2 regions of the Blautia luti genome follow, and region 2 is predicted to be linked to the other one. Evidence: riboswitches for the same ligand, from Rfam matches in the RefSeq annotation. Region 2 holds a riboswitch; the other holds the start of a gene.
The links. Region 2 has a riboswitch for cobalamin ahead of R8695_RS07100 (TroA family protein). Riboswitches for the same ligand answer to the same signal wherever they lie in the genome.
Positions count from the first base shown of each region.

Region 1: it holds a riboswitch for cobalamin, as region 2 does, so the genes downstream of both, R8695_RS03005 (ABC transporter substrate-binding protein) here and R8695_RS07100 (TroA family protein) in region 2, are expected to answer to the same signal.

Region 1 covers NZ_AP028156.1:634,292-642,147, reverse strand. The annotation lists gene R8695_RS03015 (ABC transporter ATP-binding protein) at 1-327, opposite strand, end outside; gene R8695_RS03010 (FecCD family ABC transporter permease) at 327-1,412, opposite strand; gene R8695_RS03005 (ABC transporter substrate-binding protein) at 1,427-2,533, opposite strand; cobalamin riboswitch at 2,649-2,922, opposite strand; gene R8695_RS03000 (ABC-2 transporter permease) at 3,003-3,653, opposite strand; gene R8695_RS02995 (ABC transporter ATP-binding protein) at 3,650-4,495, opposite strand; gene R8695_RS02990 (GntR family transcriptional regulator) at 4,499-4,870, opposite strand; gene uraA (uracil permease) at 5,073-6,323, opposite strand; gene sstT (serine/threonine transporter SstT) at 6,586-7,812, opposite strand.
Region 2 covers NZ_AP028156.1:1,513,280-1,521,135, forward strand. The annotation lists gene R8695_RS07085 (sirohydrochlorin cobaltochelatase) at 1-901, shown strand, start outside; gene R8695_RS07090 (hypothetical protein) at 989-1,942, shown strand; gene R8695_RS07095 (Ig-like domain-containing protein) at 2,004-4,502, opposite strand; cobalamin riboswitch at 4,814-4,995, shown strand; gene R8695_RS07100 (TroA family protein) at 5,177-7,856, shown strand, end outside.

The sequences.
Region 1 (7,856 bases), 880 kb from region 2:
TTCCAGTGTTTTTTTATGTGGTGCACGTCCCATAAGGACAACCTCTCGCACTGTGAAATCAAAATTGTAGTAATTATGCTGTGCCACAACCGCCATTTTCCTTGCAGAACTCTTGACACTCATAGAATGAAGTTCCTCTCCATCCAGATAAACAGCACCTGCATCTGGCTTCAGAATACGGTAGATACATTTTAACAACGTCGACTTTCCGCTTCCATTTGGCCCGATGATTCCTACCAGTTCTTTGTCCTGTGACTCTATGGAAATGCCTTTTAATATCTGTCGGGCGTGAAATCCAACCTGAATATCTTTTGTAGTGATCTTCATTACTTGCTACCTCCAAATCCATAGGATTTCCGCACAAGCAGATAAATAAAGCATGGAGCACCGATAATTGATACCAGCACACCAATCGGCATCTCAGAATTCTTCAGGATCACACGACATGCCACATCACACCAGATCAGAAAAGACGCGCCAAGAAGTGCGCTCAGTGGAAGTAATCTTCTGTGGTCAGTTCCAAACAGAATCCTGACTACATGAGGAATCACAAGTCCTACAAATCCGATCACGCCAGCACAATATACGGCAAATCCAATCATTACAGAAGCAACAATCAGGTAAAATGTTCTCAATCTGTGTAAATCTGTTCCAAGTGTGATAGAAACTTCATCTCCCAAAAGCATCAGATTCAGATTTCGATACTGTGTCCAGAAGATGACCACACATATCAGAGTAACCGGAAGCATCACACCTACTCTGGCCCAGCTTGCCCCTGCAAGACTTCCCATGCTCCATTTCATAACTTCCGTAGCTGCATTTTTGTCATTTGTAATGTAAATAACAAAATTTGAAAAAGCAGAGCATACCGCACTGACCGCCATTCCGGCAAGGATCAGCTTAGCTGATGTTGCCTTTCCTCCCATATTTGCAATAGCAATAACTGCAAAGGAGGTGATCATCGCGCCAATAAAAGCAGTAACTCCGACAGAGTTCCCGCCAAGAAAGCTTCCGATTCCGAGCATGATTGCCAGCGTTGCACCAAGGGATGCACCAGATGAAATACCCAGTACATAAGGATCTGCCAGCGGGTTCTGCACGATCGCCTGCATTACTACGCCACATACAGAAAGAGCCATTCCAACTGCCAGAGCCAACAGGACTCTGGGCAGTCGGATCAGCCATACAACATCGTGAATTGCACCTTCTGCATAGGCAGACAGACTTTTTATATGAAATAATTTATAAACAATGACACTGTACACATCCTTCAGCGACAGATCAGCATTACCAAAAGTAATCGCCGCAAGTATGGAAAAAATAAGAAATCCTGCAAGTCCGATGAGGACTGCCACATACATGGATGTTCTGAGCACACTGCCTTTTTTTGTCTGTGAAACCTGTTCTTTCACTGTATTTTCCTCAATCAGTCAAGATTAACGTCCGGGTATAATCCTTTTGCAAATGTTTCGATTCCATCCTGTGTACGTGTTGCACTTGCATACATCTCGCTGAGCATGATCGGATAAACACGACCGTTCTTTACAGCGTCAAGACTCTGAAGTGCTTCGTCATCCTGAATAACTGCAAGCTGGTCATTCTTAACTGTTTCCGGATCATCTCCTGCATATGGCATATATACTACGAAAATTACGTCAGGATTTGCTGCAATAATATCTTCTTTTCCAACTGTAGAAGCATCCGGGTTTGCCAGAGTCGCACCTAACTGTGTTACCATATCTCCACCAAGGCTCTTTGCACCATAGTTTGTGATATCTTCTCCAAGAGGTTCCAAAACCATTACGCTTGGTTTCTCTTCTACATCTGCTGTTGCTGTAAGAGTTTTATCGATCACTGCCTTTGCATCATCTACGATTGCCTGTGCTTTGTCCTGTACATCAAAAATCTTTCCAAGGTTTAAAATATCTGTAAATTCATTTTCCAGAGTTCTGTCTCCGTCAGGGCGTGTGTTTGTGTTGTAATAGGCGTTGCAGCCTTTGTCGATCCAGTCTGTTACATTTCCGAGGTTTTTATCAGAGAACAGGGAACTCCAGGATAAGATCATGTCTGGCTCCAACATCGTTACAGTCTCAAGGGATGGGGTAAATTCATCAAGATAATTTGTTTTAGAGAATGCTTCTTTGAGATCATCCGGAACTTCATTATCAAGACCCGCTGTAGCTACAAGGCGGTCTTCCAGTCCAAGTTTCAGCATAGTTTCAATGCTTCCCTGATATACAGCAAGAACTTTCTCCGGTGCCTTTTCATAGGTTGTTTCAATTTCATTTCCATCATAATCATAGGTTGTGATGGTCAGAGGATATTCTGTCTTTGTACCTTCTGCGTCTGCTGTTTTATCTGCATCTGCTGAATCCTGTGCGTCTGCATCTGCATCTGCTGCCGGCTGGTTGTCCTCTTTGATCGTCTCAGAGTCTGCTCTCTCTGCTGCAAAAGCTGCCGGAGCTGCGGAAACTACCATAGCTGCTGCCATCATAATTGCCATAATTCTTGTAGATAAATACCTGTTTTTCATTTGACTTCCTCTCTTTTCGTATATGTCGTTTACTTGTTCGTGTAACCGAAAAGATGGAACTTCAGAAAAAGTAAAATAGAAGTGATAAAAATAACGGATACTTTTTACGGAAGCTCCTTCTTTACACTGTCAGGCAGGTTTCCTGACTCACAGATCACAGAAAGTTTCCACAAAATAAAAACTGATACAACATCCATGCTTCAGCAGTTCATGAATGTTGTATCAGAAATATTTCCAGATACTCTCTGGCAGCCGGATTCCGCCTTCTCACATATTTATGCAATGACATATTACAATCCCGCTTTTTTCTGTATACAGTGGCCGCAACCGTTCAGGCATTTCACCTGATTCCCTCTCACATTATCATACACAGAATCTGCATATGATAATGTTCACTTAACAGCTATTCAATTACGCTGATATAATTTTAGCACACTGCATTTATAATTACAACTATATTCGAGACACATCAAAATTCTTTCTTCTCCATAAGCCGTACACTACCCCAATAAGATCCCATATATACAATTACTGTAAACAATACAGCTCCGGCCAATACCATTCCCCGGTTCAGTCCATTCAGCCATGCATCGACTGCGTCTGCTGAAAGTCCAATTGTTTTTATCAGACTATAAACTACGGCAATTATAATAGCCCACATGACCATTGCAATATAACGTCCTTTTTCCGCTCCAAAATGTATTACAAGCGGGAGTGATGCCGTCAACATAAGAAGTGCCAGTGGAATGTATATCAGGCTGTCGATGATAGTCTCACTCAGGTCCCCCTGAAGCTCTGCCACGCCTTTGCAGATCACTCCCGTTATCGTTGTAATTCCCCACGCTGCAGCCGTAAGCCCTGCTCCCAGCAGATATTTCTCTGCCACATATTGTTTTCTGGTAACCGGCAAGGTCATAAGAAATGCAAGACCATTATCAAACTCATCATAACTTATAGTCGTAATGGCAAAAATTGCTGTGACAAACGTAAAATATCCTGTAGCAAAACTGACACTCCCGCTTCCTGCCAGATTCAGGATGACTTCCATTACAACAACCAGGATAAAAAACTGTTTCTGCTGTTTCATCAGTTCTATATCCTTTACAAATAATCCCTTCATACCTGTTCCTCCATCATCACTACCAGATCATCAATCTTTCCATTCTCAATTACAACATCCGGATAATTTTCCATATAAAATTGTTTCTGGTTTGTCAGACACCTGTATCCATAAGCCTCTTTCCGGATCTTAATAAGGTATTGCTGATCCAGTTTTTCGTACTCTTCTTCTGAAACTTTAAGAACTGCATAATCTGACAGCAGTACATCTGTATCCTCATGAAGAATAATTTTTCCGGCATGGATCATATAAAAATCGTCACAAAGACTCTCCAGATCTGATGAAATATGGGAACTGATCAGAATAGAACTGCTTTCATTTTCTTCCATATATTCTCTCAGCATGTTCAGCACCTCATCCCTGGCGATCACATCCAGACCAACTGTGGGCTCATCCAGAATCAGCAGTTCTGCCTTATGGCTTAATGCTGCCAGTACTTTAAACTTTGCTTTCATACCAGTGGAAAATTCTTTGATTTTCTTGTCTGTGGGCAGATTGAATCTTCTGCACTGCTGCAGGAATTTCTCTCTGTCAAAATCCGGATATATGCTTTTCATAATATTGGCCACGCCCGCTGCTGTCAGATACATACTGAAGCCTGAATCTGCAAAAACAACTCCCAGTTTCTGCTTATCCTCCGGCTTAAGCTCTTCTGCCTTTTTCCCAAAGACCTCTATCTCTCCGCCATCCGGATGAATCAAGCCGAGCAAAGCTTTAAATGTTGTGGATTTCCCGGAACCATTTCTTCCAATAAGTCCTGTAATCATCCCAGGCTGTACTTCCATAGAACAGTCCAGCGAAAAACCTCTGTAATGTTTCTGCAAATGACTGATTTTCAACATGTCTTAGTCCTCCATGATCATTTCAAAAAGATCTCTGATTTCCTTATCGTTCAGCCCAAATCTTCTTCCCTTTGAAACTGCCTGTTCCAGGTCACTCTCCACTTCCTTAAGCTGTTCTTCTCTCATCAGGTCTCTATTTGTAGCTGCAACGTAGGTTCCTTTTCCATGAACAGTTACGGTAAATCCCTCTTCTTCCAGATTATCATAGGCTTTCTTGACTGTCAGAGCACTGATCTTCAGCTCCTTTGACAGACTGCGGACAGACGGTAACACGGTGTCTGGATGTAGCTCTCCCTTTATAATGGCAGTTTTTATCTGATCCATAATCTGTTCATAAATAGGTACCATGGATGAATTATTGATAATTATATGCATATGTGTCTCCTCCATCTGTATAACAGTATATAACAGTATATAACTGTTGTCAACTGTTTTATACTGTTATACATAAAAATTGGTTCAAAAAAACCTCCAGGCATTTCGCCCGAAGGTTTCCTCTTTTCATCCAACCGATGCCTTGTTACGGCATAACAGCTTTTTATTGATTTTTAGCTCAACTGCAAAGTCCACCTGATCATCACTGATCATTTGTCAAATGAAGTTTGTCCAGGATATAGAATACCAGGCTCAATGCCATACCAACTACACATGCCAGAACCATACCTGTCAGTTTTACATTTCCCAGGTTCAGGGCGATTCCGGAAAGACCTACGATAAACACAACAGATGTCAGCGTAAGATTTCTGGATTTGCTGTAATCTACTTTGTTGTCTACCAGCATACGAAGTCCTGATGTACCGATCATTCCATAAAGCAGGAATGAAATTCCTCCAATCACAGGTCCCGGAATAGTATTGATCAGTGCTGCCAGCTTTCCAAGGAAAGAACAACAGATAGAAAGAACTGCCGCGCCTCCGATTACCTGCACACTGTATACCTTTGTCATAGCCATAACACCGATATTTTCGCCATAAGTGGTGGTCGGAACGGAACCCATACATGCAGACAGTGTTGTAGAGAAGAAATCTGCAAACAGAGATCGATGTAATCCCGGATCTTTCAGCAGGTCTTTTCCTACGATCTTACTGGTTACGATCTGATGTCCGATATGTTCGGAAGTAACCAGCAGAAGTGCCGGAAAAATAGTCAGGATCGCTTCCAGATTGAATTTCGGATGCTGGAAATTCGGCAGTGCAAAAAATGCTGCCTCTTTTACAGCAGTGAAATCCAGAATACCGCAGAGAACTGCTGCCACATATCCTGCAATGATGGCGATCAGGATCGGAATTACTGATAAAAATCCACGGAACAAAATCTGACCAAATACAGCAACTCCCAGCGTTACCAGAAATACGATCACATTCTTCATATCTATCTTATCGTCCAGAAGACCAGCTGTACTTGCAGCACTTCCGGCCAGTTCCAGACCGATCAGTGCAACTACAGGTCCCATTGCTGCTGTAGGAAGCACGATATCAATCCATTTCGTTCCACATTTTCCAATGATCAGAGCCAGGATCATACCTGCAATACCAAGAATTACAAATCCGCCCAGTGCATACTGATATCCGAATTTCGTCATAACCAGGATTCCAGGTGACAAAAACGCGAAACTTGAGCCAAGGTAAGCCGGTGCCTTTCCTTTCGTAATAAAAATAAACAATAAAGTTCCCACACCGTTCATCAGCAGTACGATGGCCGGATTGATCCCGAACATAAACGGAACCAGAACAGACGCGCCGAACATGGCAAACATATGCTGGATACTAAGCGGAACCAACAGTTTGGCAGGTACTTTTTCTTCTACCTGAATGATTCTTTTTTCCACTCTCTTCTTCCTCTCTTTTCCCTTTATTTTTATACAGTTCGATTCATTATACACATATTGTTGCAAAAAATCTATAGTTTTTACCTTCCATTACACCCTTGCAGGATTCTTCGCCTGCGTCGGGTCGCTTCAGCGACATAATCCTCTCCACAGCAGTGCAATCCTGCCCGGAAGACTTTCTTATATCATAGGAATATTACGAAATAATTTTCTATAACATAAGAAACAGCTGCCCGAAAACAGGCAGCCGTCTGAGGATATTTTATTTGAGTTTAATTTCCTTTCCTTCCAGTCTCCACTGTCTGAACTCAGCAGATGCAGATAACAGAAGGTCTGAAGAAGAGTTTAATGCAGTCTCTACAGAGTCCTGAATTACTCCGATAATAAATCCAACAGCAACAACCTGCATGGAAATATCATCAGAAATACCAAACAGAGAACATGCCATCGGGATCAGCAGAAGTGATCCACCTGCCACACCGGAAGCTCCGCATGCAGACAATGCAGCCAGAAGGCTGAGGATGATCGCTGTAGGAATATCTACGTGGATACCAAGTGTAAATGCTGTAGCCATAGTCATAACTGTGATCGTGATAGCTGCGCCGTCCATATTAATAGTTGCACCCAGAGGAATGGTTACAGAATAAGTATCTCTATCCAGTCCCATCTCTTCACAGACTTTCATATTTACAGGAATATTCGCAGCTGAACTTCTGGTGAAGAAAGCTGTGATCGCACTTTTCTTCAGGCAGTGGAAGATCAGCGGATATGGATTCTGGCGGATACACCAGTAAACCAGAAGCGGGTTGGTCACAAAATAGATGAACAGCATACAGCCTACCAGTAAAACAAGAAGTTTTCCATATGTAGTAAAGATGTCCAGGCCATTGGTAGATACTGTATTAAATACCAAGCCAAAGATTCCTACAGGTGCCAGGTTAATGATCCATGTTACTACTGTGGAAATACCGTCTGCAACATCAGCCAGAACTTTTTTCGTCATCTTATCTGCTGCACGGAAACCAAGTCCAAGCAGAACTGCCCACATAAGGATTCCCACATAGTTGGCATTTACCAAAGAAGATACTGGGTTGGCAACTACGTTCAGCAGAAGGTTATTAAGTACCTCTGCAATTCCCTGAGGTGCTGTAGTGTCTGTTACGGCATTTGCCAGTGTCATCTCTACCGGGAAAATCATGCTGGCGAATACTGCGATCACTGCTGCCAGTACTGTACTGAACATATACAGGATAATGACCGTCTTAATAACTCCTCCATGTGATTTCCCTGCATTACATAGTGAACTTATAACCAGAAAGAATACCAGTAACGGCGCGATCGCCTTCAAGGCGCTTACAAATACATCACCCAGAATGGAGATGCCCGTAGCCTGTGGAACGGCCACACCCAGGATCGCACCCAGAATAAGGCCTACCAGAATTCGCTTCACAAGAGCGATCCCGGTCCATTTTTCCCAAAATTTCTTCATTTCTCTACTCCTTTTCCCCTTTAGTTTATTAATACAATGATACG
Region 2 (7,856 bases):
TATCAAAGGAATCGAAGACAAACTTGCAGAAGCATTTCCGGATTGGTCTGTAAGACGTGCATTTACAGCACAGATCATCATTAATCATGTAGAAGCAAGAGATGATGAAGTAATCGATAATATGCAGCAGGCACTTGACCGTGCAGTAGATAACGGTGTCAAGAACCTGGTTGTACAGCCTACACATCTGATGCATGGTGCTGAATATGATGAGATGGTAGATGCTGTTAACGGATACAAAGATAAATTTGAATCTATAGCAATCGCAGAGCCGATGCTTGGTGAAGTTGGCGATGACGCTACTGTTATCAACGATGACAAGAAAGCAGTTGCACAGGCAATTACAGATACTGCATGCAAGGAAGCTGGATTCGATGATATGAAAGCAGCAGCAGATGCTGGTACAGCATTTGTATTCATGGGACATGGTACATCTCATACAGCTAACGTAACATATGATCAGATGCAGACACAGATGGAAGACCTTGGACTTACAAACGCTTTCATTGGTACTGTAGAAGGTAAGCCGGAAGATACAGCCTGCGAAGAGGTTATCGCGAAAGTAAAAGATGCAGGATTCAAGAATGTAATCCTTCGTCCTCTGATGGTTGTTGCCGGTGACCACGCTAACAACGATATGGCAGGCGATGATGATGATTCCTGGAAGAGCCAGTTCGAAGCATCTGGAGCATTTGACAGTGTTGAATGCCAGATCGAAGGACTTGGAAGAATCGAAGCAGTAGAAGATCTCTATGTAGAACATACACAGGCAGCTATCGATTCCATTGGAACATCTGATGAAGAGACAACAGACGATGCAGAGGCAGAATCTACAGATGATGCTGCAGCTGATGATACTGCAACAGATGATGCTGCAGAAGAAACAACAGACGCTGAATAATTTTTCAGTTAATCAGAATTTCAGACTGCCCGGATACTTTTATAAGTCTCCGGGCAGATATATTTTCAGAAAAAAGGAGAATCTATTATGAAAAAACGTTCCGTTGCCATGATGATGTCAATGCTTGCACTGTCTGCAGCGCTTGTAAGTACAACTCCTGTTATGGCGAAAACAGATGACACAGAGGAAACAACGACAGAGGAGACCACAGAAGAAGCTGAGGATGGAGAAGCAAAATCAGAAGATGCAGCGAAATCCCAGACTCTCGAAGATGGCGTCTATACAGCTGAGTTTGATACAGACAGCAGTATGTTCCATGTAAACGAAGCTATGGATGGTAAAGGAACCCTGACTGTAAAGGATGGAAAAATGACAATCCATGTATCACTGGCATCCAAAAAAATTGTAAATCTTTTTGCAGGAACTGCTGAAGATGCACAGAAAGAGGGCGCAGAATTATTGGAACCAACTTCTGACAAAGTGACATACAGCGATGGGATGTCTGAAGAGGTATATGGCTTTGATATTCCGGTACCTGCCATTGATGAGGAATTTCAGGTAGCACTGATCGGAACAAAGGGCAAATGGTATGATCATAAAGTAAGCGTTAAGAATCCTGTGAAGGAAGAAGACACAGAGGTTTCCGATGATGCAGAGAAAGATACAGAAAAAACAGAAGGCAAAAAAATCGCAGATCTTGGGGTAGAGGACGGAAGTTATACTGCAGAAGTAACACTTACAGGTGGAACAGGCAGAGCAACTGTAGACTCTCCGGCAGCTATTGAGATCAAAGGAGATGAAGCTACTGCAACCATCGTATGGAGCAGCCCATATTATGACTATATGCTGGTCAATGATGAGAAGTATTTACCTGTAAATAAAGACGGCAATTCCACATTTGAAATTCCGATTGCAGAGTTCGATACAGAGATGGAAGTAACAGCAGATACTACAGCTATGAGTCAGCCTCATGCAATTGACTATACCTTAAACTTTGATTCTTCCACTCTGAAGGAAGCAGAGAAGAAAGATGCGAAATAATAAAGCAGTATAATAAAAACAACCTGCCGGTTTTCCGGCAGGTTGTTTTAGGTTATACTGCTTATTTTACTTTGATGGTAATGGTTGCAGTTTTCTTGGAACCGTCAGTAGCTTTGGCTGTGATTTTTACAGTGCCTTTTTTACCTTTGACAGCTGTTACTTTACCCTTGGAATTAACAGTGGCAATCTTTGTATTGCTGGATGTCCAGGTAAGTTTGGTGTTTGCTTTTCCGTTCTGAGTGGAAACTTTAGCTTTTAATGTTGTGCTCTTGCCGGCTTTGATGGTAGTAGTTCCGGAAAGTTTGATGCTCTTTACAGAACCCTTCATGCAGGTAAGAGTTACTTTTCCGTACTTCTTGCTTCCGTCTTTGGCAGTAGCAGTGATAGTTACAGTTTTGCCTCCTGCGTTCTTTTTGAAGGTTACAAGACCCTTGGAGTCAACAGTAGCATATTTGGTATTGCTGGACTTCCATGTTACAGCCTTGTTGGTAGCCTTGGAAGGAGTTACAGTGGCTTTCAGCTGTACTTTCTTGCCTGCTGCTACATTGCGGGAAGGAGTAGCTGAAACAGCAACTTTTGTTACTTTTACAACTGCTTTCTTAACAGTAACGGTACATGTGGCTTCTACATTGCCAGCCTTTGCAGTGATTACTGCTGTACCTTCTTTAACAGCTGTTACAGTACCATTTTCGGATACTTTGGCAACTTTTGCGTTGCTGGAAGACCATTCTACAGCATCAGTGGTATCTGATGGTGCAACGGTTGCTTTCAGTGTAAAGGATTTACCTGGTTTAAGATTTTTCTTAACTGTATTCAGAGTGATCTCTGTAGCAGGAACCTTAACAGTAACAGTACATTCGGCTTTCACATTGCCGGCAGTAGCAGTGATCACAGCTGTACCTTCTTTGATACCTGTTACAGTACCATCTTCGGATACTGTAGCTACAGTTTCGTCACTGGAAGACCATGTTACGGCATCAGTGGTATCAGCAGGAGTAACAGTAGCTGTCAATTTAAATGTTGTGCCTGCATCCAGTGTCTGGCTGTCTGTGTCCAGAGTGATCTCTGTAGCAGGAACCGATACTGGTGTGACGGTAAGAGTGCTGTTTGTTTTACTGATATTGAAGATACGTTCATACCAGGAGTCATTTCTTACAGAGTGGAAAGAAATGACAACATCTTTTTCAAGGTTATCAGATTTGAATCCATCACCGTCCCCGGAGCCTTCTCTTACTACAAGATCTGCCTTGGTATCAGTGATAGGGGTTGTAGTATCAGCCTTTGCTGCATCTTCAGCGGAACCGATGAAAACTTTATCAAAGCTGGTACTGCCCATGGTCAGATGAAGCACTTCTTCATATCCGTTGGAGTTTGGTCCACCAATGGTTTCCAGGGTAGCAGCATTCAGCCTAAACATTTTAACACTGTTTGATACTGTCAGCTCTCTGGTATAATCATAATCGCCGGTAACCAGAGTCTTGGCTTCTGTATCAATGACTGCCTGACGAGGATAGAAAGCTCTTTCCAGAGTTGATTCACCGTTCTCAAATTTGGTGAGATATTTATTGGAAATAGCTACCAGAGGAAGGTAGGTTTCACCATCTGAAACAGGAATGGTAAATGTCCATACACCATTAACTTCTTCACCTTTGATCCAGTTCTCCTGATTGTTTCCGTTGGCAACGGCTTCTTCATAAGTTCCCTTGTACAGATAATGGTAACCCTTTCCGCTTAAAGTGATGGTCAGAGTTGTACCTGTTTCATCTTTTCTGTAAAGTGCAGAAGTAACTTTGAACATTCCTGTGTTGTTGGTAGGTGTCAGCTGGGCTTTAATAACAGTGGCCGGAACTACATGAATATCAGAAGCTACAGCGTCGGGTTCTGTGGTATCTGCCATAGAAGTGGTATCAAACTGAAGTGCATAGATCTTTCTGTCCCATTGTTTCGGTGGCTTTTTCCACGGGTCAGTCAGATTCTTCTCACTGCTGTATGCCACATAGAGTGTATCAGTAAGAGATTTCACTGGAACTGTATACCAGAGTTCTTTGGTGCCGTCGTCCTTGGTGATGGTTGTAGCCTGATACCAGTCGACTTCATGATTATATACTGCCTCGCGGCTGGTCTCCTCATTGTCATCTGCGAAAGCGATGTAATCTCTTACATCCGAAGTGCTCTGCATACGAACCAGATAAGTTCCATCATCCTGCTGGGTAACAACTACGTTTTTAAAAGCATAGATACCAGTGGTTTTGCCACCTACGGTAACATTGATGGAATGAGTGCGGGATTCTGCATCAGCCTGGTCAGAAACATTTTCTTCAGCGGTGTATTCTACCTCACCTGCGCTGAATACGTCTGTATCCGTAGTGGCTGAATCAAAATCTTCTGAAGCAGAAGCCTCTGTTTCGGCAGAAGTTTCCTCTTCCGGTGTATCTGTAAATTCTGCGCTTGCTGTAAAGTCCGGATTCTCCGCAAAAGCCGGAACTGCAGAAGCAATTGGTGTAGCTGCGACTGATGCGCTGAGCAGCAGTGCAAGCAGGATTTTTCTTCTTTGCTTCATATATATTCTCCTTGCCTATTGATATATTCAGACACGTTTCCGCATGTGTCTGTGGATGGGACTGTTCCGCAGAAATTCATACAATCCAATTCTCATGATAGCACTAAAATTGTTAAAAAACAACAAAATATAAGAAAATAATAGTATATATGCTGTATACTGGTAACTGTTCACACACCACTATCCCGCGAGGCGTTTTGGCATGAATATGCCAAATATATGTGGATCATGAAAACCATTCTGCACTATGTTTATTGTGAAGAGATTATAGTGGAATGCTTGCACAGTACAGTGATATTTGCTATAATGTAAAGAAATATAGGAACTTCAGTGCCAGTATTTCTGGGCAAAAGGGAATCAGGTGTAAGTCCTGAACGATCCGGTCACTGTAAGCATAAGAGATGACCATAACAGCCATTGCATAAGATGTGAGAAGGCATGGTCAGGCAGTTAATTTGTAAGTCAGGAAACCTGCTGAAGGATCAGTGAATCGCTTCCGATGAAAGCAGAAATTCACAAAAACGAAACATCCGGCCGTCAGGAAAGAGATGTTTTATTTGTGCGAATAAAGTCTACTCATCTAAAAGGGAGTAGGCTTTTTTGTGAGAAAGTATACTTTTGAGAAAGTACAGTCCTATATTGTAATCTTAATTATAAAAAAGGAGAGAAAAAGTATGCAGGCGAAAAAATTTCTTGCCACTCTGCTCGCAGTGACAATGACCGCAGCGCCCACAGTTCCGTATCCAGTATCCGCGGCAGAAACCGAGGTGCACGGAGAAAATGACAGACAGGTACAGGAAGAAGAACAAAGTACAGAGGAAACTACACAGACAGAAAGCACAGAAGATACAGAACAGGAGATACAGCTGAATGAAGAATTCCTGCAGATCCTGTCAAAAACGGCAGTCTGGGATGGAGATTCTATTCTGATCGATGTTGTATCAGCAAACACAGAATACAATAAACTTTATATCGGCAGCCGTACAGATGAGGAAAAGGATCCGGTGATCGAAGGCGTGCAGGATGAAGAAGGAAATTATCATTACCGTTTCTACATTGATCCTGCAGATCTGGGAAAAAAGGCAGCCTATGTTCCATGCAGCACAGACACCGGCGAATGGTATGATGCAGAAGATCTTTATCTGCAGCTTCCTGAAGAGGCAGAGCAGGAAACAGGGGATGATGTAGGCGATGATATAGAGAATACAGCGGACAACGACGCGCAGGATGCAGAGGACACAGCAGACACAGAAGATACTTCCTCAGATGATGAAGCAGACAGCAGTACCGTAGATGATGAAAACGGAACACTTTCCCCATCACACGGTGATTCCCAGGAGGATTCCATGTGGAAGATCGATGGTCTGGAAGAAGACAGTGATGAGGCAGATGAAGATTTTTACAGGATTGACGGCCTGGAGGAAGACTCTGAAGATGCAGAAGAAACTCAGAATACAGAAGAATCTGAAGATCCAGCAGGACCTCTGGTATCAGCAGCTTTCCAGGCGATGACAGATGGAACCTATCAGGCAGATGATTTCTCCTTTACAGGAGGAACAGGAAAGACGAAGATCACCTGCGAGAATATTATCGTACGGGATGGAATGCTTTATGCAACCATTAAATTCAGCAGCACCAAATTTATCCGTCTGATCGTAGGCGGTGTAGAATATCAGTCGACCAGCAATGAAGGCGGATCTTACTTCGAGATTCCTGTGAAGGTAAATACGGATATGGATATCACTGGCACCACTATTGCCATGGAAGAACCCCATGATATCACTTATACCATACATATTACCAAGGAAGGTTTTGTAAATCCTTCCATTACACCGATGCCGGGTCCAACAGCTACCCCGGTACCTGTAAAAACGCCAACTCCAACGCCCAAGCCAACAGCGACTCCTACCCCGAAGCCTACTCAGACGCCGTCCACTACTGTACCGAAAGACGGAACTTATACAGGATCTGTAGAGCATATATCCGGTACGGCCACTATGTTTAAGATCATTGACTGTAAGATCAAAGTCAAAAAGGGAAAGATCACAGCTACGATCACATTAAGCGGCACAGGCTATGACAAGCTGTTTTTGGGAACAAAGAAAGCAGCCCTGAAAGCAAGTGACAGTAAACTGATCCCATATAAAGTGAATAAAAATGGCCAGTATACCTATGAAGTACCGCTGTCAGGTTTGAATAAAGACATTAAATTGGCAGCACGTTCCCACCGTTATTATGAAGCCGGTGAGAAAGATAAGATGTGGTATGATCATACTCTGAAATTTACGGCAGATACCGGAAATTCAGGAAGTGCAACCCCTACCCCGACTCCAACCCGGACTCCAGCTAAGACACCGACGCCAAGTCCGACTCCAACTCCGTCTTCAGGCGGTGAAAGCGGAACAGGTGGTGGAAGCAATTCCGGAGGCGGAGGCAGCACTGGCGGTAATACCTCAGGTGGAAACAATAATTATTCCTCGAAGACAGACGGCCAGACCAGCCAGGTAGATTCTTCAGCAGGAGGATTAAAGGACGGCGAATACGGTTCCGGAGATTTCTCTTTCTCATGGGAAGGTGGAACAGGAACTCATGGTCTGAATATTACCTGTGACAAGATCAGTGTAGAAAGCGGACAGGCATGGGCATATGTTACATTCAGCAGCAGTAAATGGATTTATCTGAAGGCAAGCGGAAATCAGTATGATCCGGTAGAACAGGGAAGTGATTACACAACCTTCAAGATCCCTGTACAGTTAAATGCCAACAATAAAGTAGTAGGCTGCACCACAGCCATGTCCAAACCATATGAGATCGAATATACTCTCTATTTCGGTATGGATATTCCGGACAGCAGCTCAGGCAGCGGCAGTACTTCTTCTGTCAGTGCAAAATCAGCAGCTGGCACAGACAGTTCCAAGAAAGTAGAAAAAGGGGAAGAAGCCGAAACAGATGCAGGTACTGTATACATGGATGAGAATGCACCGAAGATCACAGGTCTGGAATACCAGAGTTCTCTGAAACTGGAGCATTCTAAATTGTTTAAACTTCATTATTATAATAATGATATGACGGTCCTGGAAATTACTGTGAAAGAGAATGCAGACAAGAAAGCAGGTACAGACAGCACAGCGGATACTGCAGCAGAGACAGAAACTCAGACAGAGACAGCAGCGGACACTGTGAAAACTTCCAGTGGTTCCGGTTCTGAAGAGGGAGAGGAAGGAAGCTCTGCCACAGAACAGGATTATGCGAAACTGTATAAGAATGATACAATCCAGTATCTCCTGGTACCAGAGGACAAAAAGGATCAGATCCCTGCAGGAATCGACAAGTCCATTATCGTAGTCCAGCTTC